2 regions of the Pseudalkalibacillus sp. JSM 102089 genome follow, and region 1 is predicted to be linked to the other one. Evidence: riboswitches for the same ligand, from Rfam matches in the RefSeq annotation. Region 1 holds a riboswitch; the other holds the start of a gene.
What was found. A riboswitch is a leader RNA that binds a small molecule or an ion and turns the genes downstream of it on or off. The one in region 1 is predicted to bind thiamine pyrophosphate.
Positions count from the first base shown of each region.

Region 2: another riboswitch for thiamine pyrophosphate. It lies ahead of tenA (thiaminase II); the one in region 1 lies ahead of thiE (thiamine phosphate synthase).

Region 1 is NZ_JBEWYW010000004.1:292,026-301,489, reverse strand. Features, by position in the region: gene ABVF21_RS12190 (MTH1187 family thiamine-binding protein) at 1-175, opposite strand, end outside; gene ABVF21_RS12185 (ABC transporter permease) at 175-948, opposite strand; gene ABVF21_RS12180 (ABC transporter ATP-binding protein) at 952-1,647, opposite strand; gene thiD (bifunctional hydroxymethylpyrimidine kinase/phosphomethylpyrimidine kinase) at 1,801-2,613, opposite strand; gene thiO (glycine oxidase ThiO) at 2,630-3,721, opposite strand; gene ABVF21_RS12165 (thiazole synthase) at 3,738-4,502, opposite strand; gene thiS (sulfur carrier protein ThiS) at 4,507-4,704, opposite strand; gene thiE (thiamine phosphate synthase) at 4,701-5,336, opposite strand; TPP riboswitch at 5,549-5,665, opposite strand; gene ABVF21_RS12150 (M14 family metallopeptidase) at 5,721-6,908, opposite strand; gene ABVF21_RS12145 (LTA synthase family protein) at 7,075-8,949, opposite strand; gene ABVF21_RS12140 (ROK family glucokinase) at 9,243-9,464, opposite strand, start outside.
Region 2 is NZ_JBEWYW010000001.1:821,851-831,314, reverse strand. Features, by position in the region: gene ABVF21_RS04175 (LacI family DNA-binding transcriptional regulator) at 1-275, shown strand, start outside; gene ABVF21_RS04170 (BclA C-terminal domain-containing protein) at 443-982, shown strand; gene ABVF21_RS22795 (DUF11 domain-containing protein) at 1,136-1,537, opposite strand; partial or broken gene ABVF21_RS22790 (hypothetical protein) at 2,000-2,554, opposite strand; gene ABVF21_RS04160 (SDR family oxidoreductase) at 2,716-3,585, opposite strand; gene ABVF21_RS04155 (histidine kinase N-terminal domain-containing protein) at 3,731-4,894, shown strand; TPP riboswitch at 4,934-5,036, shown strand; gene tenA (thiaminase II) at 5,173-5,865, shown strand; gene ABVF21_RS04145 (ECF transporter S component) at 5,862-6,440, shown strand; gene ABVF21_RS04140 (ABC transporter ATP-binding protein) at 6,452-7,903, shown strand; gene ABVF21_RS04135 (energy-coupling factor transporter transmembrane component T family protein) at 7,881-8,675, shown strand; gene ABVF21_RS04130 (DUF3941 domain-containing protein) at 8,717-8,848, opposite strand; gene ABVF21_RS04125 (DegV family protein) at 8,926-9,464, opposite strand, start outside.

The sequences.
Region 1 (9,464 bases):
GGACCACCTCGAGAAGATCTGCTATTTCCCCTTCAATTAGAGTGCTCATTGGTGTTAACCTATAAGTAACTCGATCTGAATAAGATTCAAGAATTTTCTGTACCTCAGCTACATATTTGCTGACACTAGGAGTTTCTGTACCAATCGGAATAACCGTCACGTCTACAATTGCCATTATTTATTTCCTCCTTTGACTTCTAATAACTGCATCTTTCGATTATAGAAAAAGCGGTATGTAACTAACGATATAATCATCGCACATATGGAAACGGATGAGAAGATGCTTATCGATATTACAATTTGATATCGTATAGCTTCAATGGGCGAAGCGCCACCTAGAATAAGTCCTGTCATCATACCGGGCAATTGTACAAGACCAATCGTTTTTAATCCATCTACGTTAGGGATCATAGCCGCACGAATTGTTTTCCTTATGATCATTTGAGAAGCTTGTGACGAATTTGCCCCAAGTGACAACGCTGCAAGAATTTTCCCTTTGCTATCATGAAACTCATTTTTCATTCTCTCAAATGCTAGACCTGTTGCAACCATACTATTACCAATAATCATTCCACTCATTGGAATGACTTGTTCTGATTTAAATGGAATGATATCAAAAATAATCCATAGTGAGAGAACAAACACTTCAATCAATATGAGAGAACAAAGAGATAGCAGAAAGGCATAGGGTATACCCTTTCCTCTTTTGGCAGCTTGTAGAGAAGCAATGACCAGCATAACCGCTACCCAAAGTCCTATTCCCTGCCAATCAGGCATTGAAAACAAAAAAGTAAGAATGTAGCCTATAAAAAATAATTGAACTACCCCACGTAAGGAGGACCAAATCGCGGATTTGCCAATTCCTAGTGAAAATAAATAAGAAAGAGACACGGGGATCATGACAAAGAGAATCATCGTTAATAAAGATAGATTTGATATTTCAGTCATTGGTTATCCTTCCAAAAAGTGCTTTAAAGCATCTGATTTAGGCGATTGAAACAATATTTTCGTTTCTCCTTGTTCTTCAATCTTTCCTTCATTCATAAAGAGAGTATATGAACCAAGCCTCTTCGCCTGCTTTAGATCATGTGTAATCATTAGAATCGTTTTCCCTTCTTCATTTACAAGTGTATGTAACAATTCTTCCATCCAATCAACTGTACGCATATCAAGCGCACTAGTCACCTCGTCTAATAACAACACCTCAGGATTATTAGCAAGCGTTCTCGCAAATGCCACTCTTTGCTCTTCACCACCAGATAAATTTTCCACATCTTTTGTTAAAAAATCGCGAGGTAATTGAACTTTCTCTAATAGTTGAATGCCCATTTTTTCATTCCATTTCTTTTCTAGAAGCGGTCCAAACTTTAAATTATCTTCAATTGTTCCATTAAATAGGTGAGCCTGTTGAAAGACCATCCCAATATTTCGACGTAGCTTATTGATTGGAAATTCATCTAGCTTCTTTCCTTTAAAGAGAATTTCACCTCTATCAGGATCCTCTAATCGGTTCAGCAACATCAATAAGCTACTTTTTCCAGCGCCTGAAGGGCCGATGATCGTTGTTAATGATCCTTCTAGCATATCAAAATGAATATCTGACACACGTTCATTATTCACATTTTTCACTTCAATTATTTTATTCATGAGACGACCTTTCCTTACTGTAAATTAACACCATTATTCTATCATGCATTGATGACCTATGATAAGAAAGTGCATTTCGTGTATAGCTTATGTATTTTCGACCTTCTCATCCTAAAAGACACCCCCAAATAAAAAACTCTGCGCAGTGCAGAGCTATTGTTTCATTCCACTTATTAGCTTTTGCCTATGAGCAGAGTGGTTCGTAGGTCCAATTCCATTACCTATAGAAAGAGAATTCGCAATGGCTGCTGTAATAAATTCTTTTGCAGTTGAGACCGCCTCTTGTATTGTTCGTCCTTTCGCAAGCTCTGCAGTTATGCAAGCAGAGAAGGTACATCCCGTTCCATGAGTATGTTTTGTATCAATACGTTTAGACTCATAGTGATAAAAACGTTGGTTCGCATACAAAACATCTATCGAAGTTTCTCCATCCATATGTCCGCCTTTAACAAGGACAGCCTTTGCACCAAAGTGTTGTAATGCCGCTGCAGCTTCTTCCATTTCTCGAACTGAAGTAATTGAGTCGCCACCTAATAACTCCGAAGCTTCAGGAATATTTGGTGTAATAATAGTACCAAGAGGAATGAGTTCTTCCTTCATGGCACGAATCGCCTCTTTTTGAAGGAGTGATGCTCCTCCCTTCGCAATCATAACAGGATCAATCACAAGGTTTGGCACCTGGTATTCTCTTATCTTCTCAGCAACGCCCAAAATAATATCACTAGAGAAAAGCATACCAGTTTTCACAGCATCTGTTCCAATATCCGATAGCACAGCATCTAACTGAGATTGAACCGCTTCTATAGATTGGGGATAAACATTGTGAACCCCTAGAGTATTTTGAGCTGTAAGTGCCGTTATGGCACTCATCCCAAACACTTCCCGCTCTTGAAATGTTTTTAAATCGGCCTGAATACCAGCTCCTCCCCCACTATCAGATCCAGCTATCGTAAGTGCTTTACGCATAAAACTCACTCCTTCATTATATAACCTGGAAACGATCAGGTCGAAATTGACCGAGCCCTAATTCACTAACACTTCCATCGATTTCATCAGCTACAATCTTTGCTGTAACAGGACTAAGTAAGATTCCGTTCCGATAATGACCAGTGGCTAAAATAACCTTAGGTTTATGATCTAGCTTTCCGATAATAGGAAAGCCATCTTGAGTAGCAGGTCTTAACCCCGCCCACTTATGAAATGGATTTTTCTGCTGTAAGGCAGGCATCACTTGCTTACTCCATTTCTCAAGTCTTCCTACACCATGTTCCGTAACAGCTGTATCAAAACCAGCGATGTCCTCCGAAGCACCAGCAACAACTGATCCATTTGCTTTCGCTACAAGATAGCCTTGACTCGTAAAAATAATGTGATTGAGAGATGGGGCTTCATATGCGCAAATTTGTCCACGTATTGGATAAATTGGCAACGTCAAACCAAGTGCTTCCTCCCAGTACATAGACCATGCTCCTGCAGCAAGAACAACTCGATCGCTTTCGATTTGTTGACCTTTTACCACAACGCTATTCTCTTCAAACGTCGCCTCTCCCGCATTCTCTATCACCCGAACACCTAACTTGCGACAAGCATCTAAAAGTGCTGAGACGTAGCCAGGAGCATAAATATGTGACTCTTCTGGACACCATAATGCTGCAACAACATCTTGAGAAAGGCCTGGCTCTTTCACTCTTACTTCGTCAGCATTTAATATTGTAGATTCAACGTTAAACTTACGTTGCCAGGCCTGCTTTGTCTCAAGAGACAGCCGATCAGCCTCATGATAGATACAATAAAGACTGCCGCTCTCGCAATATTCAAAATCAACTTCTGAATTCTGTTTGATTTCTTCCTGCCATTTCGGGAAAAGCTTTAAACTATGTTGGCAAAGTCTGAAAAAATCATCTGGATCTTCTTCAATTTCCGAATAAGGCGCAAGCATGCCTGCAGCTGCACCTGAAGCTTGCCCCCCACACTTATGAGCTTCTACTACAGTCGTTTCATGTCCCCTCGTACGGCATTCATATGCTATGGAGAGACCAATCACACCGCCTCCTACAACCGTAATGTTAGCCATGATCGCCCTCCTTCTATTAATTTCGTACCGGACTACTTGCAGTGGCGTACTTCTTTTTAGGAATTCTTCCTGCAACGTAAGACAATCTTCCTGCTCTAATAGCCAACTTAACTGACTCAGCCATCATGACAGGGTTTCTCGCTTTCGCTATGGCTGTATTAAGGAGGACTCCATCTGCCCCAAGCTCCATCGCTTGTGTTACATCAGATGCATGTCCAAGACCCGCATCGACTATGACTGGTACCTTCAGTTGTTCTGTAATTAGTTCAATATTGTATGGATTTAAGATGCCGAGACCAGTTCCAATAGGAGATCCCCCTGGCATGACAGCCGCTGCACCTGCTTCTTGTAGTCGATAGCAAAGTGCTGGATCATCAGAAGTATACGGTAAAACAACAAAACCTTCTTTAGCAAGAACCTCTGTAGCTTTCAAGGTTTCCACCGGATCAGGGATTAGCATTTTTTCATCTCGACTAACTTCGATTTTTATCCAATCACTTAAGCCAGATGCTTTTGCTAAACGAGCGATGCGAATGGCTTCTTCAGCAGTCGTAGCTCCGGAAGTATTGGGCAAATAGTGAAATGATTGATTCTCGATGTGCTGTAAGATCGCATCTTCATTTGGTGCAGTAAGATTCACTCTTCGAATAGCAAATGTGAGAACTTCTGCTTCAGAAGCTTCAATTGCTTTATTTTGAACATATGGATTTGGATATCTTCCCGTGCCAAGAAACAAGCGGGAAGAAAGTTCTTTACCAGCTATTGTTAATTTATCATTCATTCGGTCAACCCCCTCCTACAAAGTGGACAAGTTCAATTTTCATTCCTTCTTTTACTTCTGTATCGATCCATTCCGAGCGATCAATAATTGTTCCATTAACTTCAGTGACAACCAACCCTTCTTGCAAGCCAAAATGAGTAACAACTTCTTTCAATGTTGCCACTTCTAAATCATGCTGCTCTCCATTAACTAGTAATGTCACTTGGGAATCACCTCTTTTTGAATGGATTGAATAAATGCTTCGCACGTGCCTTTAATATCGGCACTACCAACTACTTCACTAATGACACATACTCTAGAAGCACCTGAATGGAGGACGTCCGAAACATTATGCAATTTGATGCCGCCGATGGCTACAAACGGAATAGATATTTCTGCTGCAACTTCTTTGAGATAGTCAGTTGTTACTGGATCAACAACATCGCTTTTGCTATTTGTGGGAAAGACTGGCCCAGCCCCAATGTAATCAGCACCACGCTGCTCTGCTTCACGCGCTTCTTCTATTCGATGTGTGGAGATACCTATGATCTTATTAGGTCCAACAATCTTCCTTGCTACCTCTAAAGGTAAATCATCCTGACCGAGATGAATGCCATCAGCATCAACGGCTAGCGCAATATCAATGTGATCATTCACAATAAAAGGAACTTCATATTTTTGTGTTAGCTCCTTTAATCTCAAAGCTTTTTCTAGTACAACCTTTTTAGAATTCGTCTTATCACGCAATTGAATAATATCAGTACCACCTTGTATCGCTTGCTCCATTACCTCAACTAGGTCTCGATCAGGGTGGAATTCTTCCCCTGTAATGACGTATAATTTAAAATCCTTCATTATTTACCTCCTCTAATACTTTTAACCTTAAGCCTATGTTAACGAGCTTTGTTGATTTTCGGCTCAATTACGCTCTGTGATAACCAATCGCTTCGAGCTAAAAATCGAGAATCAAGAGTATAAGCTACCACCGTAAACGCTTAAAAACGATTAACATAAAACACACTAAAAAACCCCATTCCGCGTAAGGAATGGGGGTAGTAATACGTAATCAATACTGCTACCGACTTCCCTACGCTGGTATCAACCAGATCAGGTTCAAGGGTAAAAGAAATGACGGTTTCTTTTTCTCAGCCTTCCCTTACATGAAGGCACCCCTAGTCTTTGGAATTATGAAATTAAGTTTATTATGACAAAGAAGTGATTAAAAAACAAGCCACTAACCTACATATACAGAGAAGAAAGGAAAATCCCTAATGTATCTTGGTAAATAGTGTTGAAATCAGAAGTAGGCAAAGGACTTTCCCCTTTTCCAATTTCTACGGTAAAACCCGGTCTTCTAAAGTCTTGAATAAACCAATCCTTGTATCCAGCGAAACTATCAACATAGCGAACTGCTCGATAACCGCTCAGTCGCGAAAATTCTCTCACCAAGATTTCTGACTCAGGAGGTTCAAGTCCTTCGAAACCCCAAAAGATCACTTCACCTTGAGAATGAAATGCTAGCGCACGATCAAATTTCTTTCTTCTCGTCAGGTCTGCGATCGCTATTGCTTCTGGCTCTGTAAGCGGTGCTTTTCCCGGGTAATTTCTTGGAGAAGGTTTTGTTGGTTTTCGTTCAGCTTCTATTTCCCATTTAGCAGGATACTGATTGTTTAAATCAACTCCCCTAATGTTCGCCTTCCATCTGTTAAATTGTTCACTTCCATTATTAATTTGATCCGCCAATGAGCGGTAAGGTTCTTCTTCAGGTAATCCATTAATGACAAGATCCACTCCATCTGGGTTTACCATGGGTACAAGAGAGAGAGAAGTCGTTTCATATAGAGATGGGAGGTAAACACCGCTCAATCTCTGACTATTCGTCAATTCACGAGAATAATCATCTACAAATTTCATAATGAGAGTTGAGGTTAACCATTCATTAGCATGAAATGCTCCATTCATATGAACTTTTTTCTTTCCTGTTCCCACTACTAGTTCTGGGATTGGCTTTTCCATGACAGATTCGCCAATGATGGATCGTTTAATAAATGGATAAACAGCAAGTATTTTTCGAATATCATTAACAAGGGTTTGATAATCGTAATTTTGATTTGGGTTAATGAGTGACCACGTTACACGAATCGGTATATTCACTTTTTCTCCTGGTTGTAACGAAAAAGGATTCGAATCGTTTAGCAAAAGAACACCATCTAGGGGTGTTCCGTACCATCCTGCTATTTTCCATAATGTATCTCCTGGCTTAATGGTATAACTTTTCGTGACAAACCCAGGGATCTGAATTTGTTCTCCGACTATAAGTTGATCAGGATTCTCAAGATTATTACTATCTAATATTAATTGAAGTGGAATTTGAAACACTCGGCTATATTTCCAAAGGCTATCCCCACTCTTCACCCTAATTTTCATGTCATACCCTCCCACATTTCATATCCTTCTTACAATGATATGAAATAATGAGTGATGCATATGCTACATAATTAGGACATATTAGCCTTATTGCTCGCCTCAGAAAAAGTTCACTACAATACAAAAACCCCACCTAATATCCAAGGTGGGGTTTGCATCTTTCATGCTATTTTTCTATTTCTGTATCCTCTTGTTGCTCATCATGCTTGCCTAAGAAACGTAGAAGGTCTCCATAAACGATTTTATCTGAGTAGGCAAGATCAGTTTTTGCCTTCTCCATGTATGGTTCACAGGCTGATTTATCCGTTTCTTCTCCTGTTTCTTTGTCATAACAGACACTTTTAGTGTATAGATTATTTTCAGTAATGAAGCTTCCATCGCGAAGGATAGTGAAATTATCCTGTTCTTTTGCAAAAAGATCGTTACCAAATTTAATCATATCCTTCGTATCAATACCAAGCAGGTGCATAATTGTCGGCTTCAAATCAATTTGACCACCGACCTGTTCCATCACTTCCCCTTCTTGGCCAGGAATATGAACAACGAGCGGAACTTTTTGAAGCTCCGTGGATTCAAATGGTGTGATTTCTTTGCCTAAGAATTCTCCCATAGCTTTGTTATGGTTCTCAGAAATTCCATAGTGATCACCGTACATGACGAAGATCGAATCTTCATAAAGTCCTTCTTCTTTCATTCGCTCAAAGAATTTCTTTAGAGCTTCATCTTGATATCGAACCGTAGTGAAATATCTGTTAACAGTTCCATCATCTGAAGTCCACTCTGGAATATATTCATCCTCTGATTCAAGTGTAAAAGGAAAGTGGTTTGTTAATGTAATGTATTTAGCATAGTAAGGTTCCGGTAGCGTTTCTAAATATTTAATGGATTGATCAAAGAAATATTCATCTTTCAATCCCCATCCGATTGAATTATCAGGCGTTACTGTAAAATCATTAATGTCATAGAACTTATCGTATTTAAGGGAGTCATACATAACGTCACGGTTCCAGAAGCTTTTGTTATTCGCATGGAAGACAGCGTTATAGTATCCATTCTCACTTAATATTTCTGGTGATGCATTGTATTCGTTCCCTGAATGGGTAAAGAATACAGCTCCACTTGGAAGTCCATATAATGAATTCTCAAGAATAAATTCGGAGTCAGAAGTTTTACCCTGAGCTGTTTGATGATAGAAATTCGGGAAATAATAACTTTCATCTATAAGATCATTTAAGAAAGGCGTAATTTCTTCTCCATCCACTTCTTCATTCACTACAAAACTCTGTGTGGATTCTAACGATACAAGGATGATGTTTTTCCCTTCAGCTTCACCAAACATTTCAGGATCTGGCTCAACGTGGTTAGCTTTTACATAGTTTTCAATATCTACGATCTCACTGCCATCCGCAAATGCTCGCTGTGCTTTTGCTTTGGACTGAAGAACAGCGTCATAAACGTGGTAGTTATAAGTACCAATATATTTTATGAGCATTTCACGATCAAACGTACGAGTTAAAAGCTGCGGGCGTTCTGTTTCTGCAAGCCCAACATTAACAGCAAAAAGAGCTATAGCGCTAGCAAATACAATAGCAATTTCTTTCTTCTTAACCGTGTACGCCTTCGTTTTTCTTACGAAAAGGAAAACTGCCAGAATAATGATATCTACAAAGAGCAAGAAATCAAAACCGCTTACAAGTTCAGCAATACTATTACCAAGCTCCCCCATATTATTCGTTTGAAACAACAATGGTATTGTTATAAAATCAGTAAATTCACGGTAGTATACGACGTTTGCAAATAGGATAAATGAGCCAATAAAATTAATGACCAGTAGTACTCTGTTGCGATACTTTGGTGAGGCAAATAGGGCAAAACCGAGGAATAGCAATACAGAACTAATTGGGTTTAGCAGTAATATAAACCCTTCCATTTTATTTTCAGGTTCAATGTTGAAAGCAAATTCGTACACCAAATACGTTTTTAACCACAGCATAAAGGCTACGATTAGGAAAAAAGAATACTTATTTTGTAGCTTTTTCATGTTTTCTTAGTACCTCCTTAGTTGAATATAAGGAAAAGCTACCATTACTTTCTACGACCATACATAATCGCTATGATAGTATGTTTTCGAAATTTAATCAACTAACTTTTGTCCTTATTTTAGTATTTCTTTCACAATTATTTTGATTCTGAGCTTCCTGTCTGTTAGTAATAACGAATGAAATGGACAAAAAGTTTCATTTGGGCAATTTTTTTACAAAAAAAAAGAAAAGATCGAACTTAACTGATCTTTTCTTCCCTTGTTATAGCAGGCTGAAACATGAAAAACCAGGACTATTTCATCAATTTCGTTTTTACGAGCCACGCTCCTCCTATTACGCCAGCATCATTGCCGAGTGTGGCAATTGCAAAATCCGCACCTTTTCTAACTCTTGGCAATGCATATTTTTCAAATTGTTTTTTTAAGGGGGTAAGAAGCGCTTCGCCTGCTTTTGATACGCCCCCACCTATTACAATTTTAGAAGGATTCAAAGAATTAGCCAGGTTGGCAATCGC
Region 2 (9,464 bases), on a different contig from region 1:
CCCTAGGTATCATGAGCAAGCTTGATGAGATTGGTCTTTCTGTTCCTGAAGATGTTTCTATTATTAGTTTTAATAATGTGATGCTCGCTGAATATGCGAGTCCGCCGCTTACTTCAGTTGATATTAATATTTTTCAACTAGGTTATCAGGCTGTGAACTGTTTACTAGAGAAAATTAGTGATCCTGAATCAGGAAACAAACGTGTTTGTGTACCACACCAAGTTGTGGAGCGCTGGACCGTTAGGACAATCAACCAGAATGAGAGTATGAAATAGCCACGAAGGTGGCTATTTATTTTGGGGATTTTTTGAGAAGGGTGTTAAAGGGTTGAATTTAAGTAATGAAAAAATAAAACTTTGAACAAGCAGTCACTTGCCGTTCCAACTTACATTACTCCAACGTTTACTATTAGTAAGTGAATTTATTTAAGTGGGGTGAGAATATGGGATGTTCAGGATGTGGTGGAAGTTATGCAGGAGGTGCATTTCCTAGACAAGGAGCACAGGGAATTCCAGGGCCTCCAGGTCCAGAAGGTCCAGAAGGTCCAGAAGGCCCAGTAGGACCAGAGGGACCGTCAGTGACTTCAACGTCCGGATTTGCCGCTAATACTTCGAATGCTAATATAAATACCGATATTTTAGGGACGGATTTAACTTTGCCGGATTCACAAAGTTTGCCACTAACGATAACTGTCGATGGCACTAATACTTTCTTTACAGTCCAAGAAGATGGAAGATATCGTCTTTCGTATCATATTAATCCAGAAGCTGCTTCTATCATAAATTCTAGAATAGTCGTAAATGGAGTGGAGTTACCACAAACTGTTATTTCTCCGACGGTAGCATCGACTAAATTTAGCGCAGAAGCCATAGTTTCTTTATTAGCTGGAGATGTTATTTCACTGCAACTATTTGGAGTGGCTACCTTAATTATACTAGATTCTGGCGTAGGGGCTTCACTAACAATTATGAGAGTAGAATAATCGACTATATTTAATAAGAAACATGCTAGATCATATTGTTTTGGCTCAATGCAATTGGTCAACACAGATCATAAATCAGCCCAATGGCGGTCAATAGCTAATAGAAAAAGGATCGCGTGATTAGCACGCGATCCTTTTTAATATAGGATTAAATTAACATACAGTAGATATTGCCTGGTTACTAGTAGCGATTTTACCACAGCTGAACTCGACTTCGGCTACATTAAGAACAAAACAGTTACATCGTTTCACAACAATCTGGAAGAAAATTGTAACGGTATCACCGACATCAATATCATCGAGGTCAATACCATATTGGGGATTACTACCTGGATATTGCACACCATCAATATACAAACTGTTCTCAATAAATTGGGTGCAAGCTGGAAGGTAATCAGTAAAGATTACGTTAATAGCGGGAACAACGCCGTTGTTTGTAATGGTGATCGTATACGAAAGCACGTCAAGATAGGTGGAAAATGGCTTATCAACGGTTTTCACGATATCTAAAATGGCATCCCCCTCGTCAATTTGAACGCCTAGTGCATTAGGCATATAAGCATCACCTGAAGATGTGAAGCGGAAAACAGCCGTTGATTGGTTGTTCGGTAATAGGCCAGCCCCACTGACGTTTGTAATATCCCATCCCTGTCTTCCGGCAACAATATTCGTTAATGTAAAAGGATCCTGGTTCCGAGTGCCAAATGTTCCGCTTGTGTCAAGATTTCCTGTGTCATCATTAATTTGAGAGCCGAAAAAGTTCCCAACTGGATTATTAGGTCCTGAGAGAAGGGTTAATGTACCTGCATCAGGCCCAAAAAGAGCTTGATCTCCTCCTATATTCGCGTCACCTTCTTGAGCTGAGATGAGTAAACGGGCATCTACCGTACCTGAAGGAGGAGTCATAAAACCTGAAATGGGAATATCAATAATAGGATTCAAAGGGTTAATAACGATACCATCTGCCCCAACAAATAAATTTAAAGATCGATTTGGTAATGTACTATTCGCATAAACAACAGCAAGCGTCCATCCTGCATGGTTCGTATCAGCTGTGGAAGCTTGTAGAGGATCAAGCAGTCCTGGTACGCCACCAGCGGTGTATGTACCAGCACCAGCTGCTTGAACAATAGAAGTTACATCATTGGAACGCATGTAAAATCCTCGCGTGTTTGCTCCAAATGTAAAAGTAGGCTCGTTACTAGTAGTTGGATCGGGACTAATTGTGAAATCTGTCCCATTTGGGTCAGTAAAAGTAACAGAATTATTAATTTCAGATGTAATATCTTCGTTTACTGAAAGATAATTTCCTCCCCAGATTAATTCAGCATATAAAACGGTACTTCCAGCTGGTAATACTAAATTGGCCTCTGAGTTATTTAATGTATAATCAAGAGTGGTTCCTGGTGGAAAAGTTGGCACTTGAAGTGTTGTATCAGTTGTAATAAATGCTCCGATACTACCTTGTGTTCCTGCTTCATTAGCGTTAAGTAACTGACTTAAACCTAACGTATTTCCTGTAAATGTCATGGCTCCACATGTTCGGGTGGAGTATCGATTGATAAAAACCATAATGACAACCCCTATTGAACATACGTGTTCAAATATAGTCTAAAATTATTTTCTCTATACTATATGAATGCAGTAAAAAGACGTATAAACTCTTGTCCAATTGAATCTTAAAAATCATTTTTTATAGAGTAACTAATATAAAAAACCTCCCAAAGGAGGTTTTAAGATGATAAGAACTGTCCGCCATTAATGTGAATGGTTTGACCGGTCATATAAGAAGATCCGTCCGAACCAAGAAGAACGTAAGCTGCAGCCAATTCTTCTGGCTGACCCGGTCTCCCCATAGGTGTATTCGTACCAAAGTTTTTCACTTTTTCTGCTGAGAAGGTGGAAGGGATAAGCGGTGTCCAAATAGGACCAGGTGCAACGCTGTTGACACGAATTCCTTTTCCAACGAGCGACTTTGCGAGACTCCTTGTGAACGTAGTGATTGCGCCTTTTGTACTAGAGTAATCGATCAGCTGGTCATTGCCTTCATAGGCGGTTACGGAGGAAGTGTTAATGATTGCACTTCCATTTTTTAGATGGGGAAGAGCGGCTTTCGTCAGATGAAACATGGAAAAAACGTTGGTGCGGAATGTTTTTTCGAGCTGTTCAGCACTAATTTCTTCTATTCCCTGTTGGGGGTGCTGTTCTGCTGCATTATTAATTAAAATATCGAGCTGTCCGAAATGATCAATCACCTGTTTAATCAAATCGTAAGCAAAGCTTTCACTTCCAATGTCTCCCGGCAACAATAAACATTCGCTTCCGACTTCTTCGATTTTTTGCTTCGTAAGTTGCGCATCTTCATGTTCGTCAAGATAAACAATGGCGATTTTTGCTCCTTCTTTTGCATAAGCAATCGCAACGGCTTCACCTATCCCACTATCTCCTCCAGTAATGAGGACGACTTTATTCGTTAATTTTCCTGATCCTTTATAATCTGGGTCTTCCATTAAGGGCATTGGATTCATTTCTTGCTGAGATCCTGGTTGATGATTTTGATGTTGTGCTGGTTGTCCATCCGTTTGTCTAAAATCTGGTCGCATGGGATAGCTCCTTTCAAATCATATATATGTAAGGAGTTTCCAATAGAGAGAATTTCTAAACCTAAAGTCTGAGAATATAATGATGACATTTCCATTACATGATAAAATGAAACAAACCTATAATGTAGTTTGTGAGGCGAGAGGTATGAATTTTGATTTAAGCGAATCTGAATTTGAAGAACGATTTGCGTCGTTTTTGGAACAAAGTCAGCCCGAAATTGTAGAAAAGTGGCTGCTTGGCGCAAAAATTTCTCAAGAGGATCCTTATTATGAAGAAATCATTAAGAATGGGAAACGAACGGTTGAACTTATCTCTCGTTATATTCGTCTTCAGGATGAAAGCTGGATTATGACATTAACTAAGAAAATTGCCAATGAGCGAATTGAAGCAAATGTTAATATCGGAGAGTTTATTGCGAATATTAATTTTGGGAGATCAGTGGTGATCTCTGTCTTAAACGAATCATCATTTGATAGAGATGAACTTTCGAAAGGTATTCAAATCATTAATAATTACTTTAACGCCTATTCGTATCATTCAGTGACGGAATACACGAAGGTGAAGGATAATATCATTCATGATAAAAACAAATTTATACAAGAAATGCATAGTGATCGTTTAACCATTCTTGGTCAGCTAGGTGCGAGCTTTGCTCATGAGTTTCGCAATCCTCTTACCTCCATTAAAGGATTTTTAAAATTATTAGAAGATGATAGTGATGCTAATAATTTAATCGAGAAACATTATTTCGAAATCCTTAATAGCGAAATGAAAAGTCTAGAAGAGAAGGTAAGTCAATTTCTTTTCTTATCAAAAATGCGTGGGAGCGATGATCGCCCTCTTTCATTAAATTTAAGTGGATTATTAAGATATACTATTGAAATTCTTTATCCAAGACTACTAGAATCAAAGATAGAAGTGGAAACAGCAATTCATCCAGACATTCCACTGTTCGGTGTAGAAGAACAAATCAAACAAGTCATTCTTAATATTATGATTAACTCGATTGAAGAGTTAAATGAAAATAAAATCGATCATCGAAAAATTGAGATGAGCGCAAAAGAAAACCATGGACGAATCACGATTGAAATTTCCAATAACGGACGGCAAATTTCATCGCATCTTGTTGAAAGTATCTTTCAACCGTTCATTAGTACAAAAAAACTAGGGACGGGTCTTGGATTGTCTGTTTGCAAGCAAATTATTGAAAAGCACGAAGGTGTGATTTCAGTGCGATCAAATCCAGAAAAAACAACTTTTGTTATCGAACTTCCAGTAATGGTTGACAAAGGTGTGAAAGAAGAGTAGCTTAATAGTTATCAAACTATCAATCAAAAAAGCTTTTTATATATCCACTAGGGGAGTCATTTATATGACTGAGACAGGATGTCCTGGACCCTTTGAACCTGATCTGGTTAGCGCCAGCGGAGGAAAGTGGAGACGGATGCCACCGCAGCCGCTCCATTTTTGGAGCGGCTTTTGAACGTTGTAAAAAAACGTTGAGTCGCTTCAGAAATGACGGAACAACGGCATTCAAGCTCCTTTCCTCTTTATCAGTTGGATGAAAAGCGGAGAGGAGTTTTTTTATGTCGTTTACTGAACAGTTAAGAGAGGAAGCAGCACCAATTTTTGAAGGAATCTTTAACCATCCATTTGTAAGAGGAATTGCGGAGGGAAAGTTAGAGAAGGAACAGCTTGTTCACTATGTAAAGCAGGACTTTGAATATTTGAATACATTTGTTCGAATCTATGGCATTGCGCTATCGAAATGTGAAAACAGAGAAGAGATGGCGCTTTTCACTGAACAAATATCATTTGTACTCCATAGTGAGGTTCATCCTCATAATAATTTGTGTCAAGCTGCAGGCGTCACTTATGAAGAACTGCAAGGCTATCCCCTCGCCCCGACGGCACACCATTATACGAGGCATATGCTTGACGCTGCTCATTCAGGTACGCTCGGAGAAATCGTTGCAGCGCTTCTGCCATGTCCATGGACATACCTTGAGATTGGTCAGCGTTTAATGGAAGAGGTTAATCCTAAAGAAGATCATCCTTTTTATGATTGGATTACGTTTTACGGAGAGAAGTCAATGGAACCAGTGACGGATCAACTAAGAAAAATCCTCGATCAGTGGGCTGAGACGGCACCTGAAAGAGAATTGAAGCGAATCAGGGACTATTTCATTCTTAGCTGTCAGTTGGAATATGGTTTCTGGGAAATGGCTTATCAAGTAGAAGAGTGGCCAATCTCCCTCCAAAAAGGTGAGCGGGTATGAAACGACTAAAGCTTTCGGACATTTTGATTACGATCGTGATTGCCCTTGTTTTTGGGATTATTTATAAATTGTGGGGACCGGTCTATAACGTCTTTAAACCATTTGGCCTTCATATTGGTGATGTGATTTACGGAATGTGGTTTATTGCGGGAACTGTGGCAGTGCTTCTTCTTCGTAAGCCTGGTGTGGCACTACTTGCAGAAACAGCTGCAGCTTCTGGTGAATTTCTTGTTGGTTCAGAATATGGATTATCTGTTCTTCTATATGGAATTGTTCAAGGATTAGGAACGGAATTAATGTTTGCCTTATTTGGCTATAAACGATACACCGCATTTGTTGCGGCGCTTGGAGGGATTGCTGCTGCGGTAGGCTCCATTGTCATGGATGCTGCCTATGGATATGTGATGGACCTTGCTCTATGGAATTTACTACTTCTCATTGGTGCTAGGTTAATAGGTGGTTTTCTACTAGCTGGGCTACTTGCTTATTTCCTTGTAGAAGCTCTAGAGAAAACAGGTGTTACTAGCTTGGTTAGACCAGCAAGTGATGAAGATTATAAGGCGTTAGATCAGTAAGGAGTGGTTATATGAAAGTGGGTGTATCAAACCTTCGTGTAAAATATGCGGGAGCGGAAACGCTGTTATTTAATAAATTATCTCTTGAGATTGCAGAAGGGGAAAAGGTCTTATTTCTTGGTCCGAGCGGTTGTGGTAAATCCACTCTTCTGCAAATATTATCTGGGTTAATACCAAATGCCGTTCCAGTGCCTATGAAGGTAGATGCCAAAAGCATTCCAAAATCTTCAGGCGTCGTATTTCAAGATCCTGATTCTCAGTTTTGTATGCCATATGTGGATGAAGAGATGGCATTCGTACTGGAAAATCGTGCTGTCCCGCAACCTGAAATGGAAGGGTTAATTCGTCATTATCTTGAGAAGGTAGGTCTTTCCTTTAAGGATCCGCATATTGAGATTAATTCACTTTCACAAGGAATGAAACAGCGACTAGCCATTGCATCCATGCTTGCACTTGAGCCAGACGTGATTTTTTTGGATGAACCGACCGCATTACTTGATCCTGCAGGTACTTCTGACGTATGGAAAACAATTAAGCAAATTAATGCTACACAAACAATGATTATTGTGGAGCATAAGATTAATGAAGTGATTGATTTTGTTGATCGCATCGTCCTTTTCGATTCAGAGGGAAGGATTATCGCAGATGCCGACCCAAAAAGTATCTTCTCCTTTTATAAACATAAGATGAAAGAATATGGGATTTGGTATCCGGGCGTATGGGAAGAACATACAAGTGAAAAAAATCTTCCTGCATCGTATGTTAAAGGGGAAGAAATTCTTGAGATTAAACAGTTAAAAGGGTATCGTGGCAAAATCCCAAAAATTGAAGTGCATAATGGATCAGCTCATGAAGGAGAATGGATTGTGGTTACCGGAAAGAATGGAGCAGGTAAAAGCTCCTTTCTTTTAAGTTTAATGAATGTGATGAAAACGTCCGGGAAAAAGAGAGTAAAGAATCAGGAATTAAAATCGATCAAAGATTCCCGTGAGCAACTAGCTTTTGTTTTTCAAAATCCAGAATTTCAATTTGTCACGAATTCTGTCTATGATGAACTTGCTTATTCCCTTGAAATGATAGGAGATGTGGAAGTAGATCAAAAAGTAGCCCAGTGGCTTCAAGCATATGATCTTAAGCAAGTGCGAACTCTTCATCCGTACCAGCTTTCTACGGGGCAAAAAAGAAGGTTAAGCGTAGGAACGGCCATGTTTGGTTCTCAACCGATTCTCTTGTTAGACGAACCAACATTTGGTCAGGATGCAAGTAATACGTTTAAGTTGCTAGCTTTATTTGAACAATTAAGGTCAAAGGGAATGCTCATTATCATGGTGACGCATGATGAGGAGATTGTTCAAAATTATGGGACGAGAGAGTGGGTCATTGAAGAGGGTAAGCTAACCGCTGATCGAGAACTTCTGAGAAGGGAAGAGAGGGAACATCATGCAGTGGACTCTACAATATAAAGAAACATGGCTTCATCGTTTAAATCCTGCTTTCAAATTGGTGTTCATTTTAGCATTATTTATCCTTCTTTTATTCGTTCACAATCCAAATTTGATTAGCAATGTAACAGTGGTTCCATTAATTCTCGTCTTGTTCGCCACAGGACATCAGAAAAAGATACTAGCGATCTTAATGATTCCATTTTTGTTATTATTTTTCTCAAGTGCTTCTAGTATGATGTTCTTTGGTCAAGGAACAACGACTTGGTGGAAGTGGGGAATCGTTCATATTACAGAAGAGAGCTTCTTTCGAGGTCTTCACATCGGGTTTCGAGCTTTAAATTTCGCCTTGCTCGGACTTCTATTCGCTTTGACAACGAGGCCAGTATTTCTCTTCTATTCCCTCGTTCAACAGCTTAAAGTACCGCCTCGGTATGCCTATAGCTTTATGGCTGCTGTTCGGATTCTTCCTGTTATGATGGAGGAATTCCAACAGCTAAGAGCTGCATTACTTATTAGAGGTATAAAAAAGAAAAAAGGGTTCGCTCGAATCATGCAGTCTGTGACGCTTTATGCGGTGCCGTTGCTTTCTCAAAGTATTCGTAGAGCTCATCGCATTGCAGTTGCCATGGAAGCGAAGCAATTCAATAATAAGGAACGAACTTATTATTACAAACAGACCTTTTCGAGAGTAGACGTATATTTTATACTCTACATCACGCTAGGTTTTTCTCTTGCTTATTGGGGTGGTCTAACATTTCCTTACTTCGATATCACAGATGTTAGAAATTAAGAAACCGGCTGGTTAGCCGGTTTCTTTTCATTGCTTGATTTCTACAAGTGGTCAGTATCCTTAGAATACTGGTGTTTCCCGCCTTCACGATTTTCTTCTTTCAACTTGTTTTTCAACATTCGTTTAGCATTATGATCAACTGCTTTTTTATTATTATCTTTTGTTGATGACACGTTATGTCCTCCCTTGCTAGGATTGCCATGCACAATAATAGAGTACGCGATTATGCGACATCCTATGTAAAAGGAAGTTATTTATTTAAGAAAAACAATGCAAGTGTTCCTGGTCCTGAGTGAGAGCCAATCGTAGCGCCTACTTCATGAATGACAAAGTGCTCACTCCCATATGTGTCTTGAATCGCACTTTTTAATTTTTCAGCGCTTTCAAGGTCATCTCCATGTGATATGCCGATTAATTGAGACTGAAGATTAACACCGCGTTCTTGCATGATCTCAACCATACGCTTTGTGACTTTGTTTTTTCCACGAATTTTTTCAATCGGAACAAGTTTCCCGTCTTCAACGTGGAGCACTGGTTTGATTTTTAACATTCCACCAAAGAAGGCCGAAGCTTTGCTGACGCGACCACCGCGTTGAAGGAACTCCAGGTCGTCTACTGTGAAAATGTGTTCCATGTGCGTTAAATACTTGCTGTTTAAGCTTTCTGATATTTGCTCAAATCCTTCACCTTTTTCAGCAAGCTCTGCAGCGTGGATCGCCATAAGTCCGTAGCCGAGAGAAGCAGCTTTGGAATCAATGACCTCCATTTGTACGTCAGGGTATTCTTCCT